Regions from separate parts of the Shinella sp. 838 genome, predicted to be linked through region 2. Evidence: riboswitches for the same ligand, from Rfam matches in the RefSeq annotation. Region 2 holds a riboswitch; the other holds the start of a gene.
What was found. A riboswitch is a leader RNA that binds a small molecule or an ion and turns the genes downstream of it on or off. The one in region 2 is predicted to bind FMN.
Positions count from the first base shown of each region.

Region 1: another riboswitch for FMN. It lies ahead of P9A16_RS04460 (6,7-dimethyl-8-ribityllumazine synthase); the one in region 2 lies ahead of ribB (3,4-dihydroxy-2-butanone-4-phosphate synthase).

Region 1 covers NZ_JARSBQ010000001.1:934,671-949,593, forward strand. Annotated here, with positions in the region: gene P9A16_RS04420 (YdeI/OmpD-associated family protein) at 1-38, opposite strand, end outside; gene P9A16_RS04425 (L,D-transpeptidase) at 205-927, shown strand; gene P9A16_RS04430 (SDR family NAD(P)-dependent oxidoreductase) at 956-1,717, opposite strand; gene P9A16_RS04435 (ABC transporter permease) at 1,723-2,547, opposite strand; gene P9A16_RS04440 (ABC transporter permease) at 2,547-3,413, opposite strand; gene P9A16_RS04445 (polyamine ABC transporter substrate-binding protein) at 3,605-4,768, opposite strand; gene P9A16_RS04450 (ABC transporter ATP-binding protein) at 4,799-5,878, opposite strand; gene P9A16_RS04455 (helix-turn-helix transcriptional regulator) at 6,074-6,886, shown strand; gene P9A16_RS04460 (6,7-dimethyl-8-ribityllumazine synthase) at 7,221-7,697, opposite strand; FMN riboswitch at 7,789-7,938, opposite strand; gene P9A16_RS04465 (ABC transporter ATP-binding protein) at 8,063-9,124, opposite strand; gene P9A16_RS04470 (ABC transporter permease) at 9,134-9,916, opposite strand; gene P9A16_RS04475 (ABC transporter permease) at 9,913-10,803, opposite strand; gene P9A16_RS04480 (ABC transporter substrate-binding protein) at 10,887-11,993, opposite strand; gene P9A16_RS04485 (MurR/RpiR family transcriptional regulator) at 12,094-12,972, opposite strand; gene P9A16_RS04490 (N-formylglutamate amidohydrolase) at 13,164-13,925, shown strand; gene P9A16_RS04495 (TRAP transporter small permease subunit) at 14,058-14,567, shown strand; gene P9A16_RS04500 (TRAP transporter large permease) at 14,564-14,923, shown strand, end outside.
Region 2 covers NZ_JARSBQ010000010.1:30,502-45,424, forward strand. Annotated here, with positions in the region: gene P9A16_RS24560 (amino acid ABC transporter ATP-binding protein) at 1-502, opposite strand, end outside; gene P9A16_RS24565 (amino acid ABC transporter permease) at 532-1,662, opposite strand; gene P9A16_RS24570 (ABC transporter permease subunit) at 1,659-2,867, opposite strand; gene P9A16_RS24575 (transporter substrate-binding domain-containing protein) at 2,933-3,964, opposite strand; gene P9A16_RS24580 (LysR family transcriptional regulator) at 4,220-5,188, opposite strand; gene glyA (serine hydroxymethyltransferase) at 5,321-6,598, shown strand; gene folD (bifunctional methylenetetrahydrofolate dehydrogenase/methenyltetrahydrofolate cyclohydrolase FolD) at 6,689-7,585, shown strand; gene purU (formyltetrahydrofolate deformylase) at 7,606-8,502, shown strand; gene P9A16_RS24600 (D-serine ammonia-lyase) at 8,642-9,973, shown strand; gene ribB (3,4-dihydroxy-2-butanone-4-phosphate synthase) at 10,035-10,670, opposite strand; FMN riboswitch at 10,761-10,907, opposite strand; gene P9A16_RS24610 (SDR family oxidoreductase) at 10,975-11,763, opposite strand; gene P9A16_RS24615 (sugar ABC transporter ATP-binding protein) at 11,778-13,265, opposite strand; gene P9A16_RS24620 (substrate-binding domain-containing protein) at 13,285-14,217, opposite strand; gene P9A16_RS24625 (ABC transporter permease) at 14,336-14,923, opposite strand, start outside.

The sequences.
Region 1 (14,923 bases), on a different contig from region 2:
TCGCGGACATGGGCGGGATTGATTTCCACAGGCGCCATCGTGTTTCCCCCGTTTTCCGGCGAGCGTGTCCTTCATGCACTGGCCGTGCAGCCGGGCAGGGACTAATGCCGAAGAAGTGATCCTGATGTTTCTTGCCAGCCCACCTGCGGTTTGGCTAGCCATCTGATAAACCTCCCCCTTCTTCCCAAGGAGATCGTAAAGAGAATGCCTACGGTGTGCACATTGTCGCGCAGAGCCTTTTTCCTGGGCGCCGCCGCGACGCTTGCGGGATGCGCAACCACGGAAACGTCGGTCAAGAACGCCCCGATTCCGCAGAAGGTCAGCTATCCGATCGTGCCGGCGACCAACGACGAACTGGCGGCCCGCTATGCCGCCGTCGAGGATGGCGGCCATCTCATTCCCGCCATTCCCTATACGGAAATCGATCCGAAGTACTACCGCCAGCGCGTGAAGGACCCGACCGGCGAGGCGCCGGGCACCGTGGTCGTCGATACGCCCGGCCGCTTCCTCTATGTGGTGGAGCAGGGCGGCACGGCGATGCGCTACGGCGTCGGCATCGGCCGCGAGGGCTTCGCGTGGCAGGGCGAGGGCATCATCCACTGGCGCCAGCCCTGGCCGCGCTGGAAGGTGCCGGCGGACATGATCGCCCGCACGCCGAGCCTTGCCAAATATTCCGTCGAGAACGGCGGCATGGAGCCGGGCATCAAGAACCCGCTCGGCGCACGGGCGCTCTACATCTTCCAGAACGGCAAGGACACGCTCTACCGCCTGCACGGCTCGCCGGACTGGAAGTCGATCGGCAAGGCGACGTCGTCGGGCTGCGTCAGGCTGATCAACCAGGATGTGCTCGACCTCTACAAGCGCGTGCCCTATCACGCGCGCATCGTCGTGTATCAGGGTCCGATGAGCGCAGCCGTCGGGGTATAAGGGGCTCCACCGTTTTCGCTGGAATGCCCTAGGTCACGGTCTCGCCGCCGTCGACCACGAGAATCTGGCCGGTCATGTAGCTTGACCGGTCGGAGACGAGGAAGAGGATCGGTTCGGCGATCTCCTCCACATCGGCCCACCGGCCCATCGGCACTTTCTCCTTGATATAGCCTTCGATCGCTTCGCGCCCGCCCATCTGGCTGATGAAGGGGGCGTTGAAGGGCGTATCCACCCAGCCGGGGCAGAGCGCGTTGACGCGGATGCCGTGGCGGGCATAGTCGCCGGCCATCTGCTTGGTCATGGCGATGACGGCGTGTTTCGTCGTCGTATAGGCGATCATCTCGCGATCGTAGAGCACGCCCGAAGAGGACGCGGTGTTGAGGATGACGCCCTTTCCCTGCGCCTTCATGGCGGGCATGACGAGCCGGGCGGCCATCAGGTGGGCGCGCACATTGAGGTTCCAGGAGAGATCGAGCCCGTCGAGCGGCACGCTTTCGAGGTCGCCGGCGACCTGCGCGCCGGCATGGTTGTGCAGGATGTCGATGCGGCCGTGGCGCGACAGCACCGCGGCGACGGCCATCTTCAGTTCCACGTCGTCGGTGACATCGACGATGACGGCTTCAGCCTTGCCGCCGTCGGCGCGGATGAAGTCCACCGTCTCGGCGGCGCGGGTCTCGTTGAGATCGGCGACGCAGACGGTGGCGCCTTCGCGCGCCATGATGCGCGCGCCGGCCCGGCCGATGCCGGAGCCCGCTCCGGTGACGATGGCGACACGGTTCTTCAGGATCATCGGTCTCACTCCCCGGCAGGCGATTTTCTGGTTTTTTCCCGCATCAGAAGGCGGGCGATGAGGATCAGCATGAGCGAGGCGACGAGCACCATCGTCGCGATGGCGTTCACTTCGGGCGTCACGCCGCGGCGGATCGAGGCGAAGACGTAGATCGGCAGCGTCGTTTTCGAGCCCGCGACGAAGAAAGCCACGATAAAATCGTCGAAAGAGAAGGTGAAGGCGAGCAGGAACCCGGCGAGCACCGAGGGCAGGATCTGCGGCAGCACGATATCGCGGAAGGTGGTCAGCGGTGTCGCATAGAGATCGGCCGAAGCCTCGACGATGTCGCGCCCGAGCGTCGCGATACGGGCCTTCACGATCATGGTGACGAGCGCCATGGTGAAGAGGCCGTGCGCGGCGATGATCGAGCCGTAGCCGAGGCCGAGCTGCGGCGGCTTTTCGCCGGGCCAGATGGCGGCGATCGCCGGATTGATCGCGCCGAAGACGGCGACGAGGGCGACGAGGGTCGCGATGCCGATGACGACGCCCGGCACGACAATGGCGGCGGCGAGCAGGCCGTCGAAGACCGCGCGCGTCCGCGCGCCGAGCCGTTCGAGGCCGAGGGCGGCCATGGTGCCGAAGACGGCGGCGAGCGTGGCGCTGACGAGGGCGATGACCAGGCTGTTCTGCAGCGCCGTGATGAGGAATGGATTGGCGAGCGCCTTGCCGTACCATGCGACGGAGAAACCGGTGAACTCGCTCGCATTGCGGCCCGCATTGAAGGAGAACAGCACGACGAGCGCGATCGGCGCATAGAGGAAGAGATAGACGCAGGTGATCAGCGCGCGCATCAGACGAGATCCACCTGTCTTGTGCCTGATATCCGCCAGGCGATGCGCATGGCGACCATCAGCACCACGACGACGACGGCGACGAGGGTGACGGCAATAGCCGAGCCGAAGGGCCAGTTGCGCGATTGCAGGAAGAGATCGACCAGTGCATTGCCGATGAAGAAGACCTTGCCGCCGCCGAGGAGCTGCGGGATGAGATATTCGCCGAGCAAGAGGATGGTGACGAGCGCGACGCCCGTCATGACACCCGGCAGCGACAGCGGCAGGGTCACGGAGAAGAAGGTCGAGACGGGTTTCGCGCCGAGGTCGGCGGAGGCTTCGAGCAGGCGCCGGTCGAGTTTTTCCAGGCTGACATAGATCGGCATGATCATCAGCGGCAGGTAGCCATAGACGATGCCGAGCAGGACGGCGCCCGAGGTGTTGAGCAGGCGCACGTCTTCGATGCCGATCATGTCGAGCAGATTGGGAATGCCGCGCGAGCCGAGGATGTACATCCAGGCATAGGTGCGCACGAGAAGGCTCGTCCAGAACGGCACCACGACCAGCGAGACGAGCAGCAACCGGTGGCGCGGGCTCGCCTTGACGGCGAGGTAGTAGGCCGTCGGATAGGCGACGATGAGGCAGAGGAAGGCGCCGACGGGCGCCAGCAGGAGAGTGTTCCAGTAGGCGGCGGAACGGGCCGGCAGGTTGGCATACTGCGCGAAGGTGAACGCCGCCTGGTAGCCGCCCGCCGGTCCCCGCTCGCCGACGGAGAAGACCATCATGGCGATGAAGGGCAGCACGAGGAAGACGAACAGCCAGGCGGAAGCCGGCGCCAGCAGCGCCGCGGTCACCAGCCGTCTTTTCGTCGTCAACGTCAGGGGCATTGCGGTTGTCCTGTTGCGTATCGGTGGATTGCCCCTCATCCGGCTGCCGCCACCTTCTCCCCGCAAGCGGGGCGAAGGGGTATGCGGCGCCGTGTCGTTCCGTTCGAGAGGAAACAGCACGCAGCCACACATTTCCTTCTCCCCGCTTGCGGGGAGAAGGTGGCCGGCAGGCCGGATGAGGGACGAGACGGCTACGCCGACTTGAACCGTGCCATCAGCTCCGCCCGAGCCGGGTCCGTCAGCGTCACGGCGGCGCCGAATTCGAGCGGGGTCAGGGCGGCCTCGTCGGGATAGACGATCTTGTTGCCGGTGATTTCGGCCGGCAGCAGCGAAAGCACGCGGCTGTCCGTCGTCGGCGCACCGTTGGCGATGTGCTCCTTCACCGCGTTCTGCGGGTCCATCAGGAAGTTGAGCAGGGCATAGCCGGCCGGCTTGTTGGTGGCGCTCTTCGGCACCGCGTAGAAATCCGACCAGATCTCGCCGCCGTCGGAGCCGAGGACGAACCGGATTTCCGGAATGTCGCGGTTGAGCTGGGCACCGTCATTCGTCCAGCACATGGTCATCCAGGCATCGGAGGCGCGCATGGAGGGCTGATAGTCGCTGTTGATGGCGTAGAGGTGCGGCTTGACCTTGATCAGCAGCTCCTCCGCCTTGGCGAGTTCCTCGGGCTTGATCGAATTGAACGAGAAGCCGAGCGAGACGAGGGCGTTGCCGATCGTGGTGAGCTGGTAGTCGTGCACCATGGCGCGGCCGTCCGCCTCGGTCATGGCGACCTCGAAGAACTCCTTCCAGCTCGTCACCTTCGATTTCACCTTGTCGGAATTGACGGCGATGCCCGTCGTGCCCCAGTTCTTCGGCAGCGCATAGACCTTGCCGTCGACCGTGCCTTCGTTGGTGAAGCGGGTGTTCTGGGTCTTGGCGTCGAAATTCGGCACCTTGGCAAGGTCGAGCGGGTCGATCAGGCCGAGGCCGGCATAGGTGGAGATCGTGTAGTTGGTGGGCACGAAAAGATCCCAGCCGGTCCCGCCGGCCTGGAGTTTTGCCAGCATCTCCTCGTTGGAGCCGAAGACATTCACCTCGACGGCGACGCCCGTTGCGGCGGTGAAGGCCTCGAAGGTCGCCGGGTCATGGTAGTTCGGCCAGGTGGCCAGCGACATGGTGGAGCCGAGGTCCTCCTGCGCATGGGCCTCGGAGGTGAAGAGCTCGGGCTGGCGGGCCAGTACGGCGGCGGCAAGGCCAAGGCCGGTGACGGCAAGGAAGTGGCGGCGCGACACGGATCCGCGCTTCAGCCGCATGAACTCGTCCGTTAAATCCCGAGCACTGATCGGGGCATTCTCTCTGAACCATTTCGACATGATACTGTTCCCCTGTTGGGCCTGTTTCCCTCAGGCCGGAAAGATATGCGTCTGGCCGGGGTCGAAGCTTATGGCGACCCGTTCGCCCGGCGCGACGAGGTCGTTTTGTGATTGGCTGTGGCGTTCGGCGGTGACGAGCAGGTCGCCGAGCCCGTCGACGGCGACGGAGTACTCGGCTGCCGAACCAAGGAAGATGCGGTGCGTGACCGTGCCTTCCAGCGTGGTCGTGCCGGCCGCTCCGCGCGACAGGCGGATCGCCTCCGGGCGGAGCGCGACCGTAACCGCACCCGGCACGAGGTCGTCGCGTGCGGCGGGCAGCGCCGAGCCGTTGCCGAGACGCACGGTCCCGCCGGCCTCCAGCGTGCCGGAAAAGCGGTTCGTCTTGCCGACGAAGTCGGCGACGAAAAGATCGGCAGGCCGGTCGTAGACCTCCTGGGGCGTCGCGAGCTGACGGATGCGGCCGGCGCTCATCACACAGACGAGGTCGCTCATCGACAGCGCTTCCTCCTGGTCGTGCGTGACGAGCACGAAGGTGATGCCGAGATCGCGCTGCAACGTCTGCAACTCGATCTGCATGGCGGTGCGCAGCTTCTTGTCGAGTGCGGCGAGCGGCTCGTCGAGAAGGAGGACGGAGGGCTTGTTGACGAGCGCGCGGGCGAGCGCCACGCGCTGCTGCTGGCCGCCGGACATTTCATGGATGCGGCGCCTGGCAAAGCCGGTAAGGCGTACCATCTCCAGCGCCTCGCCGACACGGCGGGCGATCTCTGCCGCCGGTAGCCTCGGGCGCAGCTGTTTCAGCCCGTAGGCGACGTTCTTCTCCACGTCGAAATGCGGGAAGAGGGCATATTGCTGGAAAACCATGTTGACCGGGCGGCGATAGGCCGGAACGCCGTTGGCAATGCTGCCGGCGATCAGCACCTCGCCCTCGCTCGGCTGTTCGAAGCCGCCGATCATCCTGAGGCACGTGGTCTTGCCGCAGCCGGACGGGCCGAGAAGCGCGACGAAGGCGCCCTTCGGCACGGAGAGATTGATGTCGGAGACCGCGGTCACTGCGCCATAGCGCTTGGTCACCGAACGGAACTCGATGTCGTTCGTTGGGGCGGATGTCACGTCTGTTCCCTGCGGTTGTTGGTCTCTTGGCGATCTCTGTCGCCTTGGCCACCGTCGGGAGGAATGCTAGTCAGCGGCCGATGGGTGGTATATACCCCGAGAGAGGTATTTTATCCGTAAATCGGCTGTGGAAGGAGTATATCCAGCGACAGCCCATTTCGGTTGCCGCGGGAGGATCGGGGGAGCGGCGGCGTCATGCGGGTGGATTTCACGGCACTTTTTCACACGCTTGCGGACTGGACCGGTGCGCCGGAAAACGCCGACCGGCAGACCAGCGACCGGCAGACCGGCGAGACCCTGCTTGCGATGATGCGGGCCCTGGTGCGTTTCGACGACATCGTCATCTTCGCCTATCACGAGAAGGCGCGGCCGATCGATCTCTTCAGCACCTTCGATGCGGATGACCACCACGTCTTCGTAACGCTCTACCAGGCCGGACCCTACCTGCTCGATCCGTTCTACCGCACGACGCGGGCCGGTCGCGCCGGCATCTTCCGCATGCGGGAGCTGGCGCCGGACCGGTTCTTCTCGAGCGAGTATTTCCGCACCTATTATTCGCAGACGCGGCTTGCCGAAGAGCTCGGCTTCTTCGTTCCGGTGGAAAGCGGCGTGACCGTTGTGGTCTCGCTGATGCGGCGGGAGAAGACCGGTGTCTTTCCGGCGCAGGAATTTGCGCTGCTCAGCGATACCGAACCCTTCGTCGCCGCCCTCGTGCGGCGCGCCTGGAGCGGCCTTGGCGAGCGCTTTGCGGAAACGGGGCAGGGACGGGGCCGCCGGAGCGAACCCGTGAGCGCGGCCGACCGGGTGTGGCGCAAGCTGAACCTGACGGATCGCGAGGCCTCGATCATCGAACTCGTCCTGCAGGGGCACTCGTCGGAATCGATCGGCCTGAAGCTCGATATCTCCACCGGCACGGTGAAAGTCCATCGCCGCAACGTCTACCGCAAACTCGGCATCTCCTCGCAGATCCAGCTGCTGTCGATCTATCTGAAGAACCTTCAGGGGTAGACGGGGCGGCAGGCATGTCGACTGGAAAGAGCAGAGGCGGTTCTCCTCCCTCCGTCGTCCTCGGGCTTGACCTGGGGATCCATGCCGCGGGTGGGGCGTGGATTGCAGTTCGAACCCGACCATGACGAAGAGGTTAGGGAGAAGGGCGCAGGCGTGCGAAGGAAAACATAGCGACTGGCGTGACCGTGGCGCTTTCAGGGGGGCGACGGGCATGCAGGGCGTGATGGGGGTAGCCCACGCAAAAGGCCCGGCATGGCTGCCGGGCCCCGTCTAGTCTTTTCAACGGTTTGCGGGCCCGTCCTGACAGATCGATTCCGCGCCTTCAAACTTTGATTCAGGCGACCGTCGCCAGCGCCACCTGCGCCCGGGCATCGATGATCTGCCGGGCCGCGTTGGCGGCTTCCTTGCCCTTGATGACGAAATGGTCGCGGAAGAAGGCGATGTGGGCGTCCGATTCCTGGAAATTGTGCGGCGTCAGCACGGCCGAGAGCACCGGCACGTTGGTGTCGAGCCCGACGCGCACGATCGCGTCCACCACGGTGCCGGCGACGAAATCGTGGCGGTAGATGCCGCCATCGACGACGAGGGCGACGCCGAGAATGGCGGAGTAACGGCCCGTGCGGGCGAGAAGCTGGGCATGCAGCGGGATTTCGAGGGCGCCGGGCACGTCGATGATATCGACCTCTTCGGCGCGGCCGCCGAGCGCGGTCCATTCGGCGACGAAGGAATCGACCGCCTGATCGACGATGCCGGCGTGCCAGCGGGCACGGATGACGGCGATGCGGGCGGAGGGGGTGGCATTCACATTCATGTCTAGGCCTTTCAAGGGTTGAGCCATTTTGCAACGGTCCCCTTGGGCGAACACGCAGGACGCGGCCCACCAGTGACGGCGGGTTTCTCCTGCTTGCTCTCTTCCATCCGGACTGTGACCGTCGGCTCCGGCATCGCACCGGATCTGCTGACCCTTCCGTTTTGCGGAAGGCGCTTGCGGGCTCCGGGTTTTGACGCCCGATACCGCCGGTGGGGAGTTTCGCCCCGCCCTGAGAACGGGTGAAGACTAACCGGCGAGCGCCCGCAGATCAAATCCGCGGGCGACGCAAAAGGCGCAAATCACGACAGATTTTTCCAAAGCGTGGCCGAAGCTTGGAAAAGTGCTTCACGGCCGCGCCGGACTGCTCAGTCGCGGATGACCAGGAGATCGCCGGCCGTGAAGCGCAGCGTGACCGTGTCGCCGACGGTCGGCGGCACAAGGCCCGGGCTGTTGAACATGTCGAAGGAGATGACGCTGCCGCCGACCTTCATGCGGGTGCGGATGACCGAGCCGAGGAAGTTCGAGGAGACGACCTCGCCCGTCAGCGCCGTGTCGCCCTTCGCATCGGGCGCGATGGAGCCGGCTTCCGGGCGCAGTGCCAGCGAGACGGTGTCGCCGGCCTTCGCATTGCCGAGCGGCTCGCGCAGCGTCACGCCCTGATCGCCGATCGAGACGCGGTTGGCGGTGGGGTCGACGACTTTCGCCTCGATGAGGTTCAGCGTGCCGACAAAACTGGCGACGAAGCGGGTTGCCGGCCGGTTGTAGATATCGGCCGGTTTGCCGATCTGGTCCGCCTTGCCGGCATTCATCACGACGATGCGGTCGGAGATCGACAGGGCTTCTTCCTGGTCATGGGTGACGAAGACCGTGGTGATGCCGAGCTGCTGCTGGATCTGCCGGATTTCCTCGCGCAGCGACACGCGGATTTTGGCGTCGAGGGCGGAGAGCGGTTCGTCGAGCAGGAGAACCTGGGGCTTGGGCGCCAGCGCGCGGGCGAGCGCCACACGCTGCTGCTGGCCGCCGGACATCTGGTAGGGGTAGCGGTCGGCGAGATGGTCGAGCTTGATCAGCCCGAGCATTTCCTTGACGCGGGCGTCGATCTCCGCCTTGGGCCGGCCGGCGACCTTGAGGCCGAAGGCGACGTTTTCCGCGACGTTCATGTTCGGGAAGAGGGCGTAGGCCTGGAACACCATGCCGATGTTGCGCTGGTTGGGACGCAGGTTCACCTGGCTCTTGCCATCGATGGTGATCGCCCCGCCCGACGGCGTCTCGAAGCCGGCGATCATGCGCAGCACGGTGGTCTTGCCGCAGCCCGACGGGCCGAGGAACGAGACGAACTCGCCCTTTTCGATCGACATGTTGAAATCCTTGACGACCTGAACGGGGCCGAAGGACTTCTGGAGGCTGGTAAGAGTGAGAAAGCTCATGGAAAATCCTTAAGTCGCGCTCTGCGCGCCCTTCTGGAAACGGGAAACAAGCTGGATCAGGCCGAGGCAGCCCCAGGTCAGCGCGAAGGACATCACCGCAAGCGCCGCCGGCTCGTAGGCGCGATTGGCGCCGAGAAGCTGCATGTACGGGCCGAAAGCCGGGCGGTTGAGCAGGGCGGCCATGGTGAACTCGCCGATGACGATGGCGAAGGTCAGGAACGCGCCCGACAGCACGGCGACCAGAACGTTCGGCAGGATGATCTTGGCGAGGATCGTCGTCCAGCCGGCGCCGAGGCTCTGCGCGGCCTCCGTCAGCGTGGCGATGTCGATGGAGCGAAGGCCCGTATCGACGGAGCGATACATGTAGGGCAGCGCCAGCGTCGCATAGCCGAACATCAGGAGGATGTTCGTGCCGGTGATTGAACCCGTCAGCGGCAGCCAGCTCGAGGTGTTGTAGAGCCTGATATAGCCGAAGACGATGACGATGGCCGGGATGACCAGCGGCAAGAGCGTGATGAACTCGATATAGGGACGAAGGCCCGGCAGCTTCAGGCGCACCCAGTAGGCGGTCGGTACCACCAGCAGCACGCCGAAGACGATGGTCGCGAGCGCCATTAGGATCGAATAGGTGAAGGTCTCCTGGAAGCGCGGATCGCCGAGCACGACGGCATAGGCATCCAGCGAATAGACGCCGCGGCGCATCTTCAGCGAGAAGTTGGTCATGCCGAGGAGCGGCAGGATGAAATAGAGCAGCCCGAAGATGAGGGCGCCCCAGGCCCAGAACTTCTTCATTTCAGCCACCTTTCACTGCGGGCGCGCAGCCAGATGTAGATTGTGTTGGCGATGCCCGTCACGACGATCATGCCGAAGGCGAGGGCGTAACCGAGATGCGGGTTGCCGAGCACGTCGCCGCGGATCTGCGCGAAGAGCAGGATCGGCACGATGGAGAGCGAGGAGCCCGTGAGCGCGATGGCGGTGGCCACGGCCCCGAAGGCGTTGGCGAAGAGCAGCGCCAGCGTGCCGAGGAAGGAGGGCAGCAGGATCGGGAAGGCGACCATGCGCCAGTACTGCGCGTTCGTCGCGCCGAGGATCTGCGCCGCTTCCCGCCATTCACGCTTCAGACCGTCGAGCGCAGGCGTGATGATGAGGATCATCAGCGGGATCTGGAAGAAGAGATAGGTGACCGTGAGACCCCAGAAGGACAGGATGTTGAAGCCGAGGGCACGCAGGTCGATGCCGAGCTGGGTCTTCAGGAACACCGTCAGGAGACCGACGGGGCCGAGCGTCGCAAGGAAGGCGAAGGCGAGCGGCACGCCGGCGAAGTTGGAGGCGACGCCGGAAAAGGTCAGCAGCGGGCCGCGGATCCATTTCGGCAGGCCGCCGAGCACCGCGGCGGCCGCGACGGAAAAGCCGATCAGGCAGCCGAGCAGGGCGGAGGCGATGGAGATCTTGATCGAGATCCAGTAGGCCGAGAGGATGGATGTGGTGAACAGGCCCCGGATGTTGTCCAGGGTGAAGCTGCCGTCCGGCGTCTGAAAGGCGCCGATGACGATGCGCATCGTCGGCATGATCAGGAACAACAGGACGAAGATCGCGAACGGCACGGCGCCGAGCCAGTGCAGCGGGAGGCGGAAGGGCGCCCGCGCGGGCGGCGGTGCGGCTGAGCTGTCTGATGACATTAAGGTGGCCTCAAGGGGTTGCCGTCATTGGCATACCGCAATCGTCGCCCCGGCCTTGCAGCCGGGGCGACGGGGGATGTCGTTTACTGCACGTTCGCGCCGACGACGCTGTCCCAGGCGCCGGTCACGGCAGCCTTGTTGGCATCGACTTCCTCGAGCGTCGGGAAGTAGGCCTTTTCATAGGATTCTGCCGGCGGCAGGGCGTCGATCAGGTCCTGCGGAACCTTGCCGGCCTTGACCATGGCGTTGAAGCGTGCCGGATGGCAATAGCCCTTCAGCCAGCCGAGCTGACCTTCGTCGGAGTACAGGTGCTCCATCCACAGCTTGGCGGCGTTCGGGTGCGGCGCATAGGCCGAGATGCCCTGAACGTAGACGCCGGCGAGAACGCCCGTCGCGGGAACGACGACTTCGGTCGGCGGGTTGCCGTTGAGGGTCTTTGCCCAGCCGAGCGCGTTGTAGTCCCAGGCAATCACGATCGGGGTGGAACCCTGTGCCAGCGTGCCGGACTTGCCGATAACAGGGACGAAGTTGCCGGCTTTATTCATTTCGGCGAAGTAGGCAAGGCCTGCCTCACCGGCTTCCTTGCCGGACTTTGCACCCTTGCCGAGACCGGCGGCGAGAACGCCGAGAATGGCCTGGTTGGACGCACGCGGGTCGCCGGCGAGCGCGACCTGACCGGCATATTCCGGCTTCAGGAGGTCGGCCCAGTCCTTCGGCGTGTTGGCGACGAGGTCCTTGTTCACGAGAAGGGACATCACGCCGTAGTAGTCGCCGTACCAGTAGCCTTCGGCGTCCTTGATGGTGTCCGGGATTTCGTCCCAGGTGGAGACCTTGTAGGGCTGCAGCAGGCCTTCGGCCTTGGCGGACGGACCGAAGGCGAGACCGACGTCGATCACGTCGGGCGACTGCGGGCCCTTGTTGTCCTTGTTGGCCTTGATGGCTTCGATTTCGTCAGCCGAACCGGCATCCGGGTTCAGTTCGTTGACCTGGATTTCCGGATACTTTGCCTTGAAGGAGGCGATGACGTCACCATAACCGCACCAGTCGTGCGGCAGCGCGATCGTCGTCAGCATGCCTTCCTTCTTCGCCGCTTCGATGAGCTCGGCGCTCGGCTCGGCGAAGGCGAGCGAGGGAATGGCAATTGCCAGCGCGGTGGAGAGCGAAAGCAGACGTTTCGTATGTGACATCACGGGTGTTCTCCTTTTGTGAGTCAGTCAACTTCGGCGAAGCTGATACTGGCGGCAGATGAAGCTTATGTGACAGTTTTATTTCGTTTTTTTCTGATGTCTATCAGGTCTTGCCGGGAACCTCCGACCGGGGTTTGCGAAAAAGCCGGCTAGCCTCGAAGAGGCCCTCCAGCGTTTTCATTCGGCCGCTGGTTTCCTCCCAGCCCGAACTCTGGACGGCTTCGATCAGCGCCTCCACGATGAACAGCGTCACGACGGACGAGTCCCAGGCGGAAGGCACCTCGATATGCACGCGAAAGACCTTCGCCGCGACCTTGGCGACGGGCGAAGCCCACTGGTCGGTGAAGAGAACGATTTCCACGCCGCGCTCGCGGGCGGCGCGGCCGAGCGTCTCCATCTCCTGCTCGTAGCGGCGGATATCGAAGATGACGAGCACGTCGCCGGCCTTCATGTTCAGCACATAATGCGGCCAGGAACTGGGATTGGCGGCGATCTGCGTGACGTTCGGGCGGATGACCTGGAGATGGGTGAAGAGGTAGTCGGCGAGCGCCTTCGTGATGCGCCCGCCGATGATGTAGATGCTGCGCTGGCGATCGGCGAGAAGGGCGGCGGCACTGTCGAATTCGGCGGTTTCCACCTGCGAGAGCGTCTGGCGCAGGTTGGTCATGATCGCGTCGGCGAAGCGGTTGAGGATGTGCGTGCCCGGTGCCTTGGTCGCCCAGCGGTCGTGTTTGCTGATCGGGTTCGACAGGGTGGCTTCCAGCTCGTGGTGGAGGCGTGCCTGGAAATCCGGGAAGCCGCGAAAACCGAGCTTCTGCACCATGCGGGCGACGGTCGGCGTCGACACGCCGGCGTTTTCCGCCACCGTGGTGATGCTGCCGAGGCCGGAGACGGGATAGTTGTCGAGCAGCGACGTGGCCAGCTGCTTTTCGGCGCGGGTCAACGCATCGAAATGGGCACTGATCACATCCGACACCGTCATGGATGCTTGGTTGAGCGTCAAATTGTTCCCCTGCGCTTCGGTCTTTGCCGAAGTTTCGGAAATAAAGCGCGCTGTCACAATTCGAGTCAAATGTTTTTTTGAAGAGATTTTTTCAATACCCCGTTGACAGCGGCCAGACTGTGAAGAATTCTCTTCATTAACGATAAGAGCCGGTCGAGGGGATCAGGCTAATGGGAATTCTGACTGGAGAAGAGGGCGACCCCGTCGCCCTGGAGAATAGTATTGCCCGCGGCCCGGTCATCCTGGTCTGCGAGCATGCTTCCCGCCTGCTTCCGAAGGCGCTCGGCACGCTCGGCCTGCCCGAGGAGGCGCTTGAAAGCCATATCGCCTGGGATCCCGGTGCGCTTGCTGTGTCGCGCCTCATTGCCGAACGTCTCGATGCGGCCCTGGTTTTCCAGCGGTTCTCCCGCCTCGTCTACGATTGCAACCGCCCGCCGGAATCGCCGGCCGCCATGCCCGAAAAGAGCGAGGTTTTCGCCGTTCCCGGCAATGCCGGCCTCGATCAGGCGGCGCGCGATGCCCGAACGCAAGCGCTCTACCTGCCATTCCGGGAAAAGCTCGCCGGTCTGGTGAAGAGCCGGATCGGGGAGGGCAGGGCGCCCGTCATCGTGACCATGCACAGTTTCACGCCGGTCTATTTCGGCAAGCCGCGCGCGGTCGAGATCGGCATCCTGCACGACGCTGACACGCGCCTTGCCGATGCCATGCTCAACACGGCCGGCAGCGCTGGCCCCTACGACATCCGCCGCAACGAGCCCTATGGGCCGGAAGACGGCGTGACGCATACGCTCAAGGAGCACGGCCTTTCCAACGGCCTTGCCAACGTGATGATCGAGGTCCGCAACGACCTCATAAAAGACGAAGCCGGCCAACGGGTCGTGGCCGACTATCTGGCGGGACTGCTCGAAAAGAGCCTTCCCGTGATCCAATAAAAAGACCCGGGGAACGACATCCGTGGAGACGGAGAAGAACACGAACAGGAGAGGCCAAGCGGATGCTTGTGTTGCTACAAAAGGGGTATGGCCCGGTTGAGAAAACCGCCTCCGTCGGCGGAGGCAGGGGCCATGCCTGATTTCATCAAGCGCTATGTTCGCTTCGTCGACACGTTCAACCGGCGTGTCGGCCTTTTTGCGATGTATCTGATTTTCGCGATGTTCGCGATCCTGTTGTATTCCTCTGTCTCGAAGGCATTCCACCTGCCCGCGAGCTGGACGCTGGAATCGGCGCAATTCACCATGGCCGCCTACTATATGCTCGGCGGCGCCTTCGCCATGCAGACCGGCGACCATGTGCGCATGGACCTTTTCTACAGCAATTGGTCCGTCCGCAAGCGTGCGGTCTTCGATACGGTCACGGCGGTCGCCCTGATCATCTTCCTCGGCTTCATGCTCTACGGTGGCATCACCAGCACGACCTATGCCATCCAGTTCAAGGAAAAGAGTTTTTCGGCCTGGGCACCCTATATGGCGCCGATCAAGATCATCATGACCTTCGGCATCGTGATGATGCTCGCACAGGCCAGTTCTTCGCTCTTCAAGGATATCGCTGAATTGCGGGGAAGGCCGATCGCATGAGCTATGAATTCATCGCAATCACGATGTTCGCCGGCATGATGGTGCTGCTGCTCACCGGGCAGCGGGTCTTCGCCGTCATCGGCTTCGTCGGCGTCGTCGCAGCCTTCCTGCTGTGGGGCACGGGCGGCTCGGAAATGGGCTTCGCCTCGGCCATGAAGCTCGTCAAATGGTATCCGATGCTGACGGTGCCGATGTTCGTCTTCATGGGCTACATGCTCTCGGAATCGGGTATCGCCGAAGACCTCTACAAGGCGTTCCACGTCTGGATGGGATCGATCAACGGCGGCCTGGCGCTCGGTACGATCGGCCTCATGGTCATTATTTCCGCCATGAACGGCCTTTCGGTCGCCGGCATG
Region 2 (14,923 bases):
TCAGGTGCGGCTCCATCGCCAGCGAACGGGCGATCGCCACGCGCTGCTGCTGTCCGCCGGAGAGCTGACCGGGATATTTGTGCGCATGCGCCTTCAGGCCGACGCGGTCGAGCAGCCGGAGCGCGGTCGCCTCGGCCTCGGCCTTCGACTTGCGGTGCACGCGCATCGGCGCGATGGTGATGTTCTCCACCACCGTCTTGTGCGGGAAGAGGTTGAACTGCTGGAACACCATGCCGACGCCCTTGCGGATGGCGGCAAGTTCGCTTTCGCCGCCGAGAAGGCGGTCTTCCTCGACGGGCATCGGATATCCGTCCACCACGAGGCTGCCATTCTGGTACATTTCCAACCCGTTGACGCAGCGGATGAGCGTCGACTTGCCCGAACCGCTCGCGCCGACCACCACAACCACCTCGCCGCGCGCGACGGAAAGGTCGATGTTCTTCAGGACGTGGTGGCTTCCGTAGAACTTGTTGAGGGTCTTCATTTCGACGATGGTGCTCATGGAGCGGCCTCCGGTGGTGTTCGCATCGTTCATCGGCTGCCCCTTGCAAGATGTTTTTCGAGCTTGCGGGCGGCGAAGGTGATCAGGGACCCGACGAGGAAGTAGGTCAGGAAAAGGAACGAATAGACTTCATAGGTGCGGTCGCCATATTGCGGGTTGGCGAGGATCATCTGGCCGGCACGCAGGAAATCCGTAAGGCCGATGATGAAGACCAGCGGCGCCGTGTTGAAGATGTCGAGCACGTTGCCGACGAGCGGCGGGACCACCACGCGAAGGGCCTGCGGCAGGACGATCGAGCGGTTGATGTCGAACTCGCTCATGCCGAGCGAACGGGCGGCTTCCGTCTGCCCGCGCGGCACGGCCTGCAGGCCGCTGCGGACATATTCGGCGACATAGGCGGAGTAGAACAGCGTGAAGCCGATCATGCCGCGGACCACATCCGCCAGATTGAGCTGCGGCGTCAGCACGGGCATCAGGATCCAGATCCAGTAGACGACCATGATGAGCGGGACCGAGCGCATCACCTCGATATAAGCCGTGCAGATCCAGCGCACGCTGGAAAAGCGGCTGCGACGGCCGAAGGCGAGCAGGATGCCGATCGGCAGGGTCACGATCGCTGTGACGAGCGTCAACAGGATGCTGAGCAGCAGACCGCCCCACAGGCCGGCGCCGGGCGGTGCCATCACGGCGAAGATCGCAATCAGCCCGACGAAGCTTGCCGGCACGAGCCCCTTGCGCACCGCCGGAACGCGGGAAATCAGCGCCCAGGACAGCCCGAAGACAACGACCAGCGCGGAAACGAGCAGGACGTTCGCAAGATCGTTCGTCCCCGTAAGGACCAGCGCAGTCGCCACCACGAGGAGAAGGCCGCCGGCATGCCGCCGGCGGAACGCGAAGACACAGCCGAGGGCCGCACCGAGCAGGGCGGCGATGATCATGGCTGCGACCCAGGTGCGCCACACCTGATCCACCGGGAAGATGCCGATCATCAGGACGCGCAGGCTTTGCGGAATGATGTCCCACTGCGCCACCGTCAACGCCCAGCTGGCAATCTGCCAGAAAAGCCAGAGCACCCCCGGAATGACAGTCAGGGACAGGAGAATATCGAACGGCTTGGCGAACAGGTTGTGCCGCGACCATTTCAGGGATTTGGCGATCATCGCGACGCTCCGTGTCTCGTCATGCGGCGGTCGGCCCAGCCGACGGCGGCGCTGATGGCCCAGCTGAGGATGAGGTAGGACGCCATCACGATGACGATGCCTTCGAGGCTGTGGCCGGTCTGGTTCGCGATGGTGCCGTAGATGTTGAACAGCTCGGGATATCCGATGGCGATGCCGAGGGCTGTGTTCTTCGTGAGGCTGATATACTGATTGCCGAAGGACGGGAGCACGACGCGGAAGACCTGCGGCAGGATGATGTCGTTCACCGTGTCGCGGCGCGTCAGACTGAGGGAAGCGGCCGCCTCCCATTGCCCCTTCGGCAGCGCGTCGATGGCGCCGCGCACGATTTCCGCGATGTACGACGCACTGTTGACGACGATGGCAAGCAGCAGCGCGGCCATTTCCGGGCTCATGCCTGTGCCGCCGCGCGCCTGGAACTTCGAGGCGATGGGAACGTCGAGACCGACGATGCCCGTGGCAAACATCACTCCGCCAAGCAGGACGACGGCACCGGCGCAGACCCATCGGACCGTGCGATGGCGATCGAACAGCACGCCGAGGATGGCGACCCAGAATGCCGTTGCGGCTGCGATGGCGAGGACCGAGTCGCCCCCTTGCCAGACGGGAACCGGAAAATAGAGACCCTGCTGGCTGATCACGACGCCGTACAATTTCGCGGCAGCGGCGATCGGCGGGAAATGCAGGACGACGGCGAAATACCAGAAGACGATCTGGATCAGCAACGGCGTATTGCGCACGAACTCCACGCACCAGAAGGAGAGGTTGCGCACCACCCAGTTGGTCGAGAGCCGGCCGACGCCGAGCAGCGTTCCGAGCACGGTGCTGAGAAGGATGGCGAACACGGCCACCTTGACCGTGTTGAAGATACCGGTGACGAAGGCCTGGGCGATCAGGTGATCCGGCGTGAAGGTCAGGAACGTCGGCCAGACACCGTCCTCGAGGGCAACCGTCTTGCCTTCGCTGATATCGAAACCCGCGGCATCCCAGAGGAAGGAAAAGCTGAACCTGATCCCGTGCCGGGCCAGCCCTTCCTTCACGGCAAAGGCAAAGAGGACCACGAGGACGATGGCCGCCGCAACAATGGCGGACTGGGTGGCATTGTACCGGATCCGGTTGCGGCGGCGGCGAGCCGGGAGATCGTCGTCGGCCGCGTTACCGGCCACGTTCGCTTGGTGCACAGTCATGTCGAAATACCAGAACCGATTGGAGGCCCGGGGCGCGATGCCGCCCCGGGCCGGTCAGGAAGGGATCAGTTCCAGAGGGGCGAGTAGATGGCGCCGCCTTCGGTCCACAGGGCATTCGGCGTGCCCTTGCGGTCGAGGAACATCCGGGTGTCCGGGCCGAGATTGCGCGCATAGACCTCGCCATAGTTGCCGACGGCCTTGACCGCCTGCGCGACGAAGTCGTCGGAAAGGCCGAAGTCCTTGCCGTAACCACCACCGACGCCGAGGAACTTCTGGACGAACGGGTCCTCGCTCTTCTGCTTCTCTTCGAGATTGGCCTGCGTGATCCCGGATTCCTCTGCCTGGAACAGGCCGTAGGTGACCCAGCGCAGCGCGTTGCGCCACTTGGAATCATTGGCCGCGACGAAACCGCCGAAGGGCGACTTGTCGAGCGTGTCGGGCAGGATCAGATAATCGGCCGGCTTCGGCGCGTTGCCAGCCCAGGCGGCAAGCGCCGACTTGTCCGTGCTCATCGCGTTGCAGCGGCCGGAATTGAGGGCGGCGAAGAGCTTTTCAAGGTTCTCGTAGGTCAGAACCTTGGAGCCTTCCCAGCCGCGTGCCTTGAAGGCGCTGGTGAGGACGGTTTCGGTTACCGAGCCCTGTGTCGTGCAGAAAGTGGCGCCGTCGAGATCGGCAAATTCCTTCACGCCCGACTCCGTCTTCACCATGACGCCCGTGCCATCGTAGAAATTGACCGGCAGGAAATCGATGGCGATGGAGGATTCACGCGCCGGCTTGATGGTGGTGTGCGCGAAGACGACATCGACCTGGTTGGTGAGGACCGCATCGAAACGGCTCTTGTCGGTGACCGTGACGAACTTGACCTTCGATGCATCGCCGAGGACCGCGGCGGCGACGGCGCGGCAGAAGTCGATGTCGAGGCCTTCCATCTGGCCCGTCGTGGTGTTGAGGTAACCGAAACCGGGCGCGGTGTTGTCCGTGCCGCAGTTCAGCGTGCCGCGCTGCTTGACCGTGTCGAGGACGGACGCCGACGCGTGACCTGCGGTAACGGCGAGACCGGCAAACACGCCGGCCGTGAGAAGCTTGATCAGTTTCATTGCAGTCCCCTGTGAATATCGCGAGCGCCCTGCACGCTGGTGCAGAGCCCGGTTCTCATGCCGAGAGCTGATTTGGGCGATAGGGCAACAGCGGCTCTTGCCGTTCTGTAGCGATTGTTCCCGCCATTGGCCTAAGTCCGCCGTTTGGTAGCCAAGCTGCGAACCCATATCAATCGACAGGGGGACGATAGGAACACGATTTGTTCAGGTCTACTTAATTCTGCTTTACGTACTATTTAGCAAAACTGTTTGATTTTAATCGTCGGCATTGCCTTCGGAGCCCGCGTCGAGCGCAATCGGCGCTTCGTTCTTGCCCGTGGGGAGCCGGCGACGAGAACCGATCCGCGCGTTGACTTCCGCGATGAAGGCCTGAACGGCGGGGCTGCGTTTCTCCCCCTTGCGGAAGGCCAGCGAGATCTTGCGGCGGATCTCCGGCTCGACCTTGCAGACCCAGACGTCCTCGAGGTCATAGCTCGCCCGAAGGCCCGGCAGGATCGAGATGCCATAACCTTCCCGGATCAGCGCGATCGTCACCTCGAACCCCTTGCAGCGGGCGACGATGTTGGGCGTGAAGCCAGCCTCCTGGCACGCATCCGTGATCATGCGGTTATAGGTCGAGGAGGCGGTATCGAGCGCCCAGCGCTCGTCGCGCAGCTGGTGCAACATGACGGTCGGCTGCTCGGCCAGCGGATGGGTCTGGGACACCATCACATTGAACACGTCCTCCATCAGCGGGATCGTTTCGATGTTCGGATCAACGGCGCCGGCGGGCACGTTGAGATCGTCAACGATCGCGATGTCCGTCTGCCAGCTGCGCAGGGCCGCAAGGCTCTCGGCGGGCTCCATCTCGTCGAACTGCACCGTCAGATGCGGATGGAGCCGATGGAGGCCCTGGATCGCCCCCGCCACCACCGCCGCAGCGACAGAGGGAAAGGCTGCCACCCGCAGCTCGCCGGCAATCACCTTCTTCAGCTCGGCGATGTCGGCTCGGGCTGATTCGAGCTCGATGAGGATCCGCTCCGCCCGTTCGACAAGCTGCTTTCCGGCCGGCGTCAGCTCGACGCCGCGGCCCCGCCGCTCGATGAGGTCGATGCCGACCTCCTGTTCCAGCAACGCAATCTGCTGCGAGACGGCGGACGGGGAGACATAGAGCGCCTCGGCCACCGCGGCCATGGTCTTGCGGATCGACAGTTCGCGCAGGGCGCGCAAGCGGGCAAGGTCCATTCTTTCCTCCTCATGTCGAGAGAAGAATGATTAGCAAATCAGAACGCATGTGCAAATATTATTAACTTTTTCTGGATCAAAGCCATGGCTAGCCTTTCTCCAAGCCCTCATACCCTCTTGCGGAGACAGGTCATGACCGAACAGACGAAAGCTTATTTCAACGCCCCCGTTCACGAGCGCGACCCGCTCGTCGCCGGTGCCATCGACAACGAGCGCAAGCGCCAGCAGGACCAGATCGAGCTCATCGCATCCGAGAATATCGTCAGCCGCGCCGTGCTCGACGCTCTCGGCCACGAGATGACCAACAAGACGCTGGAAGGCTATCCCGGCAACCGCTTCCACGGCGGCGGGCAGTTCGTCGACGTCGTCGAGCAGGCGGCAATCGACCGCGCCAAGCAGCTCTTCGGCTGCGCCTATGCCAACGTCCAGCCCCATTCGGGCACGCAGGCCAACCTCGCCGTCTTCTTCCTGCTGCTGAAGCCGGGCGACAAGGTTCTTTCGCTCGATCTCGCCGCCGGCGGCCACCTCTCGCACGGCATGAAGGGCAACCTGTCGGGCCGCTGGTTCGAATCGCACAACTACAATGTGGACCCGGAAACCGAGGTCATCGACTATGACGCGCTGGAGCGTATCGCCGAAGAGGTTCGCCCGACGCTGCTCATCACCGGCGGTTCGGCCTATCCGCGCGAACTCGACTTCGAACGCATGGGCAGGATCGCCAAGAAAGTCGGCGCATGGTTCCTGGTCGACATGGCGCATATTGCCGGCCTCGTCGCGGGCGGCGCCCACCCCTCGCCGTTCCCGCATGCCGATATCGTCACCTGCACCACGACCAAGACGCTGCGCGGGCCCCGCGGCGGCCTGATCCTCACCAACAACGAGGCCTGGTTCAAGAAGCTGCAAGCCGCCGTGTTCCCGGGCGTCCAGGGCTCGCTGCACAGCAACGTGCTCGCCGCCAAGGCCGTCTGCCTCGGCGAAGCGCTGCAGGACGACTTCAAGGTCTACGCCGCGCAGGTCAAGGCCAATGCCCGCGCGCTTGCCGAGACCCTGATCGACCGCGGCGTGCGCATCGTCTCCGGCGGCACGGACACCCACATCGTGCTGGTCGACCTCTCGAGCAAGGGCCTGATCGGCAAGCAAGCGGAAGACCTTCTGTCGCGTGCCAACATCACCGCCAACAAGAACCCGATCCCGGGCGACAGCCCGCGCCCGCCGGAATGGGTCGGCATGCGGCTCGGCGTCTCCGCCGCCACCACCCGCGGCATGAAGGAAGAGGAGTTCCGCACGCTCGGCACCATCATCGCCGACCTCATCGAGGCGGAAGCTGCCGGCACGGCGGACGAGGTTGTTGACGGCGCCAAGGCCAAGGTGGCCAGACTGACGGCGGCCTTCCCGGTCTACGCACACTAAGCGCACGAAATCCGAACCGAAAAGGGCCGCGCTACGCGCGGCTCTCCTTCCGGCCCGCGGCCGGGCCTTGGGGATGCGAAAGGGAGCGTCATGGGAATGGATAGAGTTGCCGGCGGGGCGATCATCGACGGCAGGATGTTCGCGGCCGGCCTGCTGGACGATGTTGCGGCGAAAGTTGCCCGGCTGAAGACTGCCACCGGCGCCGTGCCGGGGCTCGCCGTGGTGCTCGTCGGCAGCGATCCCGCCAGCGCCGTCTATGTCGGCTCGAAACATCGCCAAACGGCCGCCGCCGGCATGAATTCGTTCAAGCACGAACTTCCGGCCGACACGACGCAGGACGAACTGATGGCGCTCATCGGCCGGCTCAACGTCGATCCTGCCGTGCACGGCATCCTCGTCCAGCTACCCCTGCCCGCTCATCTCGACGCCAACGCCATTATCCAGGGCATCAACCCTGACAAGGATGTCGACGGCTTCCACGTTTCCAATGCAGGGCGCCTTTCCACGGGCCAGTCGGCGCTGGTGCCCTGCACTCCGCTCGGCTGCCTCATGCTGCTGAAAGATCGGCTCGGCGGCGACCTTTCCGGCCTGCATGCCGTGGTGGTCGGCAAATCGAACATCGTCGGCAAGCCGATGGCGCAGCTGCTGCTTTCGGAAAACTGCACGGTGACGATCGCCCATTCGCGCACGCGCAACACCCCGGAGCTCTGCCGCGCCGCGGATATTCTCGTCGTCGCAGCCGGGCGGCCGGGCCTCGTGCGCGGCGACTGGATCAAGCCGGGCGCCACCGTCATCGACGTCGGCATCAACCGGGTGGAGATCGACGGCAAGTCGCGCATCGTCGGCGACGTCGCCTTCGAGGAGGCCCGCCGTGCCGCCGGCGCGATCACGCCCGTTCCGGGCGGCGTCGGACCCATGACCATCGCCTGCCTGCTTTCCAACACGCTCACGGCCTTCAGCCGCCAGCACTCCGTCGCCATCGACTGATCGACCCGAAAGGATCGCCAATGTCCGCTCTTTCCAACCGCTATGCCCTGCGCGTCGCCTGCCCCTCGATCCGCGGCGTGACCGCGGCCATCGCGACCTACCTCTCTGCCAACGGCTGCAACATCTCCGACAGCGCCCAGTTCGACGACAAGAGCACCGGCCGCTACTTCATGCGCGTCAGCTTCCAGTCCGAGGATGGCCGCACGCTTGAAGACCTGCGCAAGGGCTTTGCCGAGATCGCCGCAACCTATCAGGCGGATGCCGAATTCTTCGACGAGACGACCAAGCGCAAGGTCGTCCTAATGGTCTCGCGCTTCGGCCATTGCCTCAACGACCTACTCTACCGCTGGCGCATCGGCGCCCTGCCGATCGATATCGTCGGTGTCATCTCCAACCATTTCGATTACCAGAAGGTGGTCGTGAACCATGATATTCCCTTCCACCACATCAAGGTGACGAGGGAGAACAAACCGGAGGCCGAGGCCGAGCAGATGCGCGTCGTCGAGGAGACGGGCGCCGAGCTCATCGTGCTCGCCCGCTATATGCAGGTGCTCTCGGACGAGATGTGCCGGACCATGTCGGGCCGGATCATCAACATCCACCACTCCTTCCTCCCGTCCTTCAAGGGCGCCAACCCTTACAAACAGGCCTTCGAGCGCGGCGTGAAGCTGATCGGCGCGACCTCGCACTACGTGACCGCCGACCTTGACGAAGGCCCGATCATCGAGCAGGACACGGTGCGCGTGACGCATGCCCAGAGCGCCGAAGACTATGTCAGCCTCGGCCGCGACGTGGAGAGCCAGGTGCTCGCCCGCGCCATCCACGCCCATATCCACGGTCGCGTCTTCCTCAACGGCAACCGGACCATCGTCTTCCCGCCCTCGCCGGGCTCCTATGCCTCCGAGCGCATGGGATAGGGTCCACCACTGCGGCCCATGAAAGACATCGCCGCCGGCGCACGCCTTGCCAGGCCGTTGTCGCCGCGGCTATCGCAACGCCCCGAAGACCGGCAAGCCAATGGCGCGGCGCGCGCCTTCCCCGACGCAGGATCAAGACATGGCCATCCACCTCCCCGACAATCCCGCCCGTTCCGATGTGCTGGCGGGACGCCCGACGCTCTGGACGAACCCGCACTACACCGAAAACGCAATCGCGGATGCGACGCTTCCCGTGCAGCCATCGGATGTGGACGAGGCGCAGGAAAACTGGCGGCGGCTGGCGCCGCTACTGGAAACCTGCTTTCCCGACCTGAAGGCAACGCGGGGCGAAATCCGCTCCGATCTCGTGCCGCTGGAGGCCATGCGCAAGGCGCTGGACTATGACGACGCGCAATTCGGCACCCTTCTCGTCAAGGCGGACAGCGCCCTTCCCGTCGCCGGGTCGATCAAGGCGCGCGGCGGCGTCTACGAGGTCTTCCTGTTTGCCGAACTATTGGCCCGGCGCGAGGGTCTGCTGATGGCGGATGAAGACATCCGGCGCCTTGCCGCGCCGGACGCGAAAGCCTTCTTTTCCCGCTACACCATCGCCGTCGGCAGCACCGGCAATCTCGGGCTCAGCGTGGGCGTCGCGGCCCGCGCCCTCGGCTTCAGGGCGACGGTGCACATGTCCGCCGATGCCAAGGCCTGGAAGGTGGAACGGCTGACGCGGCTCGGCGTCGAGGTTGTCCGGCACGATGCCGACTATACGACCGCGGTGGAAAATGCCCGTATCGCCGCCGAGATTGACCCGACGATCTATTTCGTCGACGACGAGCAATCCCGGCACCTTTTCCTCGGCTACAGCGTCGCCGCGCTGGAACTCGCCGAACAGCTTCAGGCCCGCGGCATCGTCGTCGATGCCGACCATCCGCTGTTCCTCTACCTGCCCTGCGGCATCGGCGGCGCACCGGGCGGCGTCGCCTATGGTGCAAAGAAGGTCTTCGGGGACAATGTGCACTGCTTCTTCGTGGAGCCGGTTCAGTCGCCCTGTGCGCTGGTCCATCTCATGAGCGGTTCCGAAGATCTCGTCTCGGTCTACGACGTCGGCCTGACCAACAGAACGGAAGCGGACGGCATGGCCGTCGCCCGCATGTCGGCCTTCGTCGCCACCGTCATGCGCCGCATGCTGGCCGGCATCTTCACCGTCGACGACGCATCCCTCTTCCGCTGGCTCCTCAGCGCCCACCAAAACCAGAACCTGCGCCTCGAACCCTCCGCCGCCGCCGGCTTTGCCGGCCCGGATTTCATCGTGAAACATCCGGCGGGCAAGGACTTCTGCGCATATCAGCGGATCGGCGACCATCTAACCGGGGCCACCCACATCATCTGGACCACGGGCGGCGCCTTCGTGCCGGAGGAGCAGTTCCAGACCTTCCTGCACACCGCGAACGACACCGCCGCAACGGATTGACGGAACTGCCACGCCCATGCCGCCGAACTCACGCACAGCGGCATGGTCCTTGACCGGATCGTTATGCGGCGACGGCAGGCATGTTGCCGTCACGGGCGGCGACATGGGCGATGAGGTCCTCGATGCTGATCAACGGCAGCTGGTGGATGGCCGCGAAATCGATCAGTTCGGGCAGACGGGCCATCGTGCCATCATCGTTGGCGACCTCGCAGATCACGCCCGACGGGCTCCTGCCGGCAAGGCGCGCGAGATCGACCGCAGCTTCCGTGTGGCCCGGACGGCCGCGCACCCCACGCGGATGCGCGCGCAGGGGAAAGATGTGGCCCGGGCGGGCGAAGTCTTCCGGCCGGCTCGCGGGGTCCATGAGCGCCTTGACGGTTGCCGCGCGATCGGCGGCCGAAATTCCGGTCGTCGTGGCGGGAAGGTAATCGACGGAGACGGTGAAGGCCGTATGAAGATACTCCGTGTTCTGCGGAACCATCAGCGGGATGTCGAGCGCATCGAGCCGCTCGCCTTCCATCGCCACGCAGATCAGGCCGCGGGCGTGTTTCATCATGAAGGCGATCGCTTCCGGGGTCACCGCATCCGCGGCCACGATGATATCGCCTTCGTTTTCCCGGTTTTCGTCATCCACGACGACAATCATGCCGCCGCGCGCAAAGGCCGCGATTGCGTCTTCAATTTTCGAGAGTGCCATTTCATTGCCTTTCAAGGGTTGCCGATGCCGGCGTTTCAATCCCTTGGGCGAACAGGCCCGCGACCGCCCGGGTGAAGGACGGTTCCGCAGACATGTCCTCTTCCATCCGGACTGTGACCGTCGGCTCCGGCATCGCACCGGATCTGCTGACCTTCCGCGTCAACGGAAGCGCTCGCGGGCTCCCGGATCGCTCCGGATACCGCCGGTGGGGAGTTTCACCCCGCCCTGAGAACAGGCGTAAATAGGGAATTCTGGTGGAGGAATGCAAGGGCCGGCATCGCCGGCCGCGCAGAATTCCCGACGGCTACCAGCAGCAGAAGCCGCCGTCGACGAGGAGATCGACGCCGGTGACGAAGCTCGCGGCCTCCGAGAGGAGGAAGACGGCCGGGCCGACCATCTCGTCGACAGCTGCCATGCGCTGCATCGGCGTCTGTTCCTCGAAGAGTTTCGTCTGGTGCACCATTTCCGGCCGGGTGTTCATCGGCGTCGCGGTGTAGCCCGGGCTGATCGTGTTGACGCGGATGCCGCGGCCGACCCATTCCATCGCCATCGACTTGGTCATGTGGATGACGCCGGCCTTGGAGGCATTGTAGTGGCACTGGCTGAGGCCGCGGTTGACGATGACACCGGACATCGAGGCGATATTGACGATCGCGCCGCGGCCGGTCTTCAACATGGCACGGGCTTCGGCCTGGCAGGAGAGGAAAACGCCCTTCAGGTTGATGTCCATCATCGTCTGGAACTGGTCTTCCGCCATCTCCTCCGCCGGATTGGCGTTGGCGATGCCGGCCGCATTGACGGCGAGCGTCAGGGAGCCGAGTTCCGCTTCGGTGCGGGCGACCGCCTCGGCGAGCGCCGCGCCGCTGGTGACATCGGCGGCGATCTGGATGCTGCGGCGTCCGGCCCGGGCGATGAAGTCGGCCGTCCGGGCGAGGCCGTCGTCGGTGCGCCGGTCGAGCAGCGCGACATCGGCGCCGCACTGGGCGAGGCCGATGGCGATGCGCTGGCCGATGCCGCTGCCGGCGCCGGTCACGAAGGCGACATTGCTGGAGAGATCGAACAGTTTCGGCGCGTTGAGCGTGATGTCAGACATGAATGCTTCCTTGTTCAAATCGTTGCCAGTTCCATGACCGAGACGTCGTTCGCGTCCTCGCGGTTCAGGATGCCGGCCTGCTTGCCCTGGGCCATGACCATGATGCGGCTGGACACGCCGAGCACCTCTTCGAGGTCGGAACTGACCACGATGACGGCGACGCCCTCCCGCGCAAGGTCCATGATGAGATCGTAGATCGACGAGCGGGCGCCGACGTCGATGCCGCGCGTCGGTTCGTCCAGCACCACCACCTGCGGCTTGCGCGCCAGCCATTTGGCCAGCACCACCTTCTGCTGGTTGCCGCCGGAGAGTTCACCGGCATTCTGTCCGCCGCGGCCCTTCACGCCGAATTTCTTGATGTAATCCTCGGCGAATTCGCGAATGCGGCGGGTGGAGAGCCAGCCGCTGCGCGCGATCTCGCCGAGGTTGGCATAGCCGATATTTTCCGCGATCGAATGGTCGAGCACCACGCCCTGCAGCTTGCGATCCTCCGGCACGAGGACGATGCCGTTGCGGATCGCATCGATCGGCGAGCGCGGCGTCACCGGCTTGCCATGCAAAAACACGTCGCCGGCAGAAATCGGATCGGCGCCGGTGATGGCACGCACAAGCTCGGTGCGGCCGGCGCCCATCAGCCCGGCAATGCCGAAAACCTCGCCCCTGCGGACGGCGAAACTGATGTCGCGAAAGGCTTTGGTCGGTGAGGAGAGGCTGCGCACCTCCAGCGCCACCTCCTCCGTTGACACGGGGAGCGCGGGGAACATGCGCTCCAGCGAGCGGCCGACCATGGCCTCGACGATCGTGCGGATCGGCACGTCGCCGCTGTCGAACTCCTGCACCTTGGCGCCGTCGCGCATGACGACGATGCGATCGGTGATCTGGCGGATCTCCTCCAGCCGGTGCGAGATGTAGATGATGCCGACGCCTTCGGATTTCAGCCGCTCGATCTGCCGGAAGAGGGCCTGCGTCTCCTCGCCGCCGAGCGCCGCGGTCGGCTCGTCGAGGATGAGCAGGCGCGCATTGAGCGTCAGCGCCTTGGCGATTTCGATGAGTTGCTGTTTTCCGGTCGAAAGCCCTTCGACGAGGCGATCAGGCGAAACGTCGAGGCCAAGGCGCTGGAGGCCGGCGCGCGCCTTGTCCTCCATCGTCTTGCGGTCGAGCCGGCCGGATGTCATGGGATAGCGGCCGACGAAGACGTTCTCGGCAATGGACAGCTTCGGCAGCAGCTTCAGTTCCTGGTGGATCATGCCGACCCCCTCGTCCATGGCGGCGCGGGGATTTTCGGGGGCATAGGGCTTGTCGAGCCAGGTCATCTCCCCGGCGGAGGGCTGTACGGTACCGGAAATGATGTTCGACAGGGTCGATTTCCCGGCACCGTTCTCGCCGAGCAGCGCCACGACCTCTCCCGGATGGATGTCGAGATCGACACCGTGAAGAACCTTGATCGGACCGTAGGATTTCTGAATCCCGCGGAGCGACAGGATGGGAGAGCGGGTCGTCATGGCGCTGCTGCCTTTGCGGTTACGGGTGGCTCTTGACGAATTCCGGCGCATTCTCGCAGGTCGTCAGCACGGCATTCGGCGTCTGGCGCTCCTCGACCTTCTGGCCTGCGGCGACGGCGAGCGCGGATTCGACAGCGAGAACGCCCATCTTCTGCGTGCTCTGCGTCGCAGTGGCTATGAACGGGCCCTTGCACTTGGCGAGGTATTCGAGGGCCGAGACGTCGCCGTCATAGCCGCCGATGATCACCTTGTCCGAGAGGTTGGCGACGTCGACCGCCTTGGCGGCACCCATGGCGAGACCGTCGGCCTGGCCGAAGATGATCGTGATGTCCGGGTTGGCCTGCAGCATGTTCTGCGCGATCGTGAAACCTTCGTCGGCCGACCACATGTTGCTCCACTGCTGGTCGATCAACTCTACACCCTTGGCCTCATCGATAGCGCGCTTGCAGCCGGTGAAGCGGTCGACTTCCGGTGTCGTGCCCTTCTGGCCGTGAATGATCGCCATCTTACCCGCGCCACCGGCCTTGCCGATGATGTACTTGCAGACTTCATAGGCGGATTCGACGCTCTCGCCGGCGATGAACGTATCACCCGGCGCGCCCTCGGGCGTACGGTCGACGTTGATGACGGGAATGCCGGCCTCGCGGGCAAGGCGGGTCGGCACGGCGGCGGCGGCAGCGCCCGCCGGAATGTAGATGAAGGCGTTGATGTCCTGCGTCATCAGGTCCTGCACCTGGCTGACCTGGGTGTTGGTGTCGTTCTTGGCATCGACCACGACGACTTCGATACCCTTTTCCTTGGCATGTTTCTCGACGCCGAGCTTGATCTGGTTGAAGAAGTCGGCCTGCAGGTTCGGCACGGCAAGGCCGATCTTCTTGACCTCGGCGGCGGTTGCGGGAAGTGCGAGCACGGACACGGCGCTCGCCGCGATCAGCATTTTGGACAGTTTCATGGTTTCTCCTCCGGGTTGCCCGGCAGCCCCCGCCCCTGCAGGAAGCCGCCTTCCTTTTGCCGGCCCGCACCATTGCGGGCCGTTTTCGCCTCCCCGCCGGCAGCGGGGGTGAACGGTCCTACTTGCGCTTGCGGTAGGTCTCGGCCGTCACGGCGAGCACGATGACGGCGCCGATGATGACCTGCTGCATGAAGGGCGAGACGCTGAGCAGGTTGAGACCGTTGCGCAGCACGCCGATGATGAGGACGCCGATGATGGTGCCGCCGATGCCGCCCGTGCCGCCCGAAAGCGAAGTGCCGCCGATGACGACCGCCGCGATGGCGTCGAGTTCATAGGAGACGCCCGAGGACGGCTGCACGGAGTCGAGCCGGGCGGCGAGCACCATGCCCGAGAGGCCGGCAAGGAAGCTGCAAACGACATAGACGAGCACGGTGGCGCGCTGGACATTGATGCCGGCAAGACGCGCGACTTCGGCATTGCCGCCGATGGCGTAGAGCACGCGCCCGCCATGGCGGTAGCGCTGGTAGAGAAGGCCGACGATGAAGACGACGATCATCACGGCGACGGTGAGCGTCAGGAAGCCGCCGAAGCGCACGATGGCCATCATGTTGAACCAGGCCGGAAAGCCGATGATCTGCTGGCCGTCGGTGATCATGTTGGCAAGGCCGCGGGTGATCGACATCATGGCGAGCGTCGCGATGAAGGC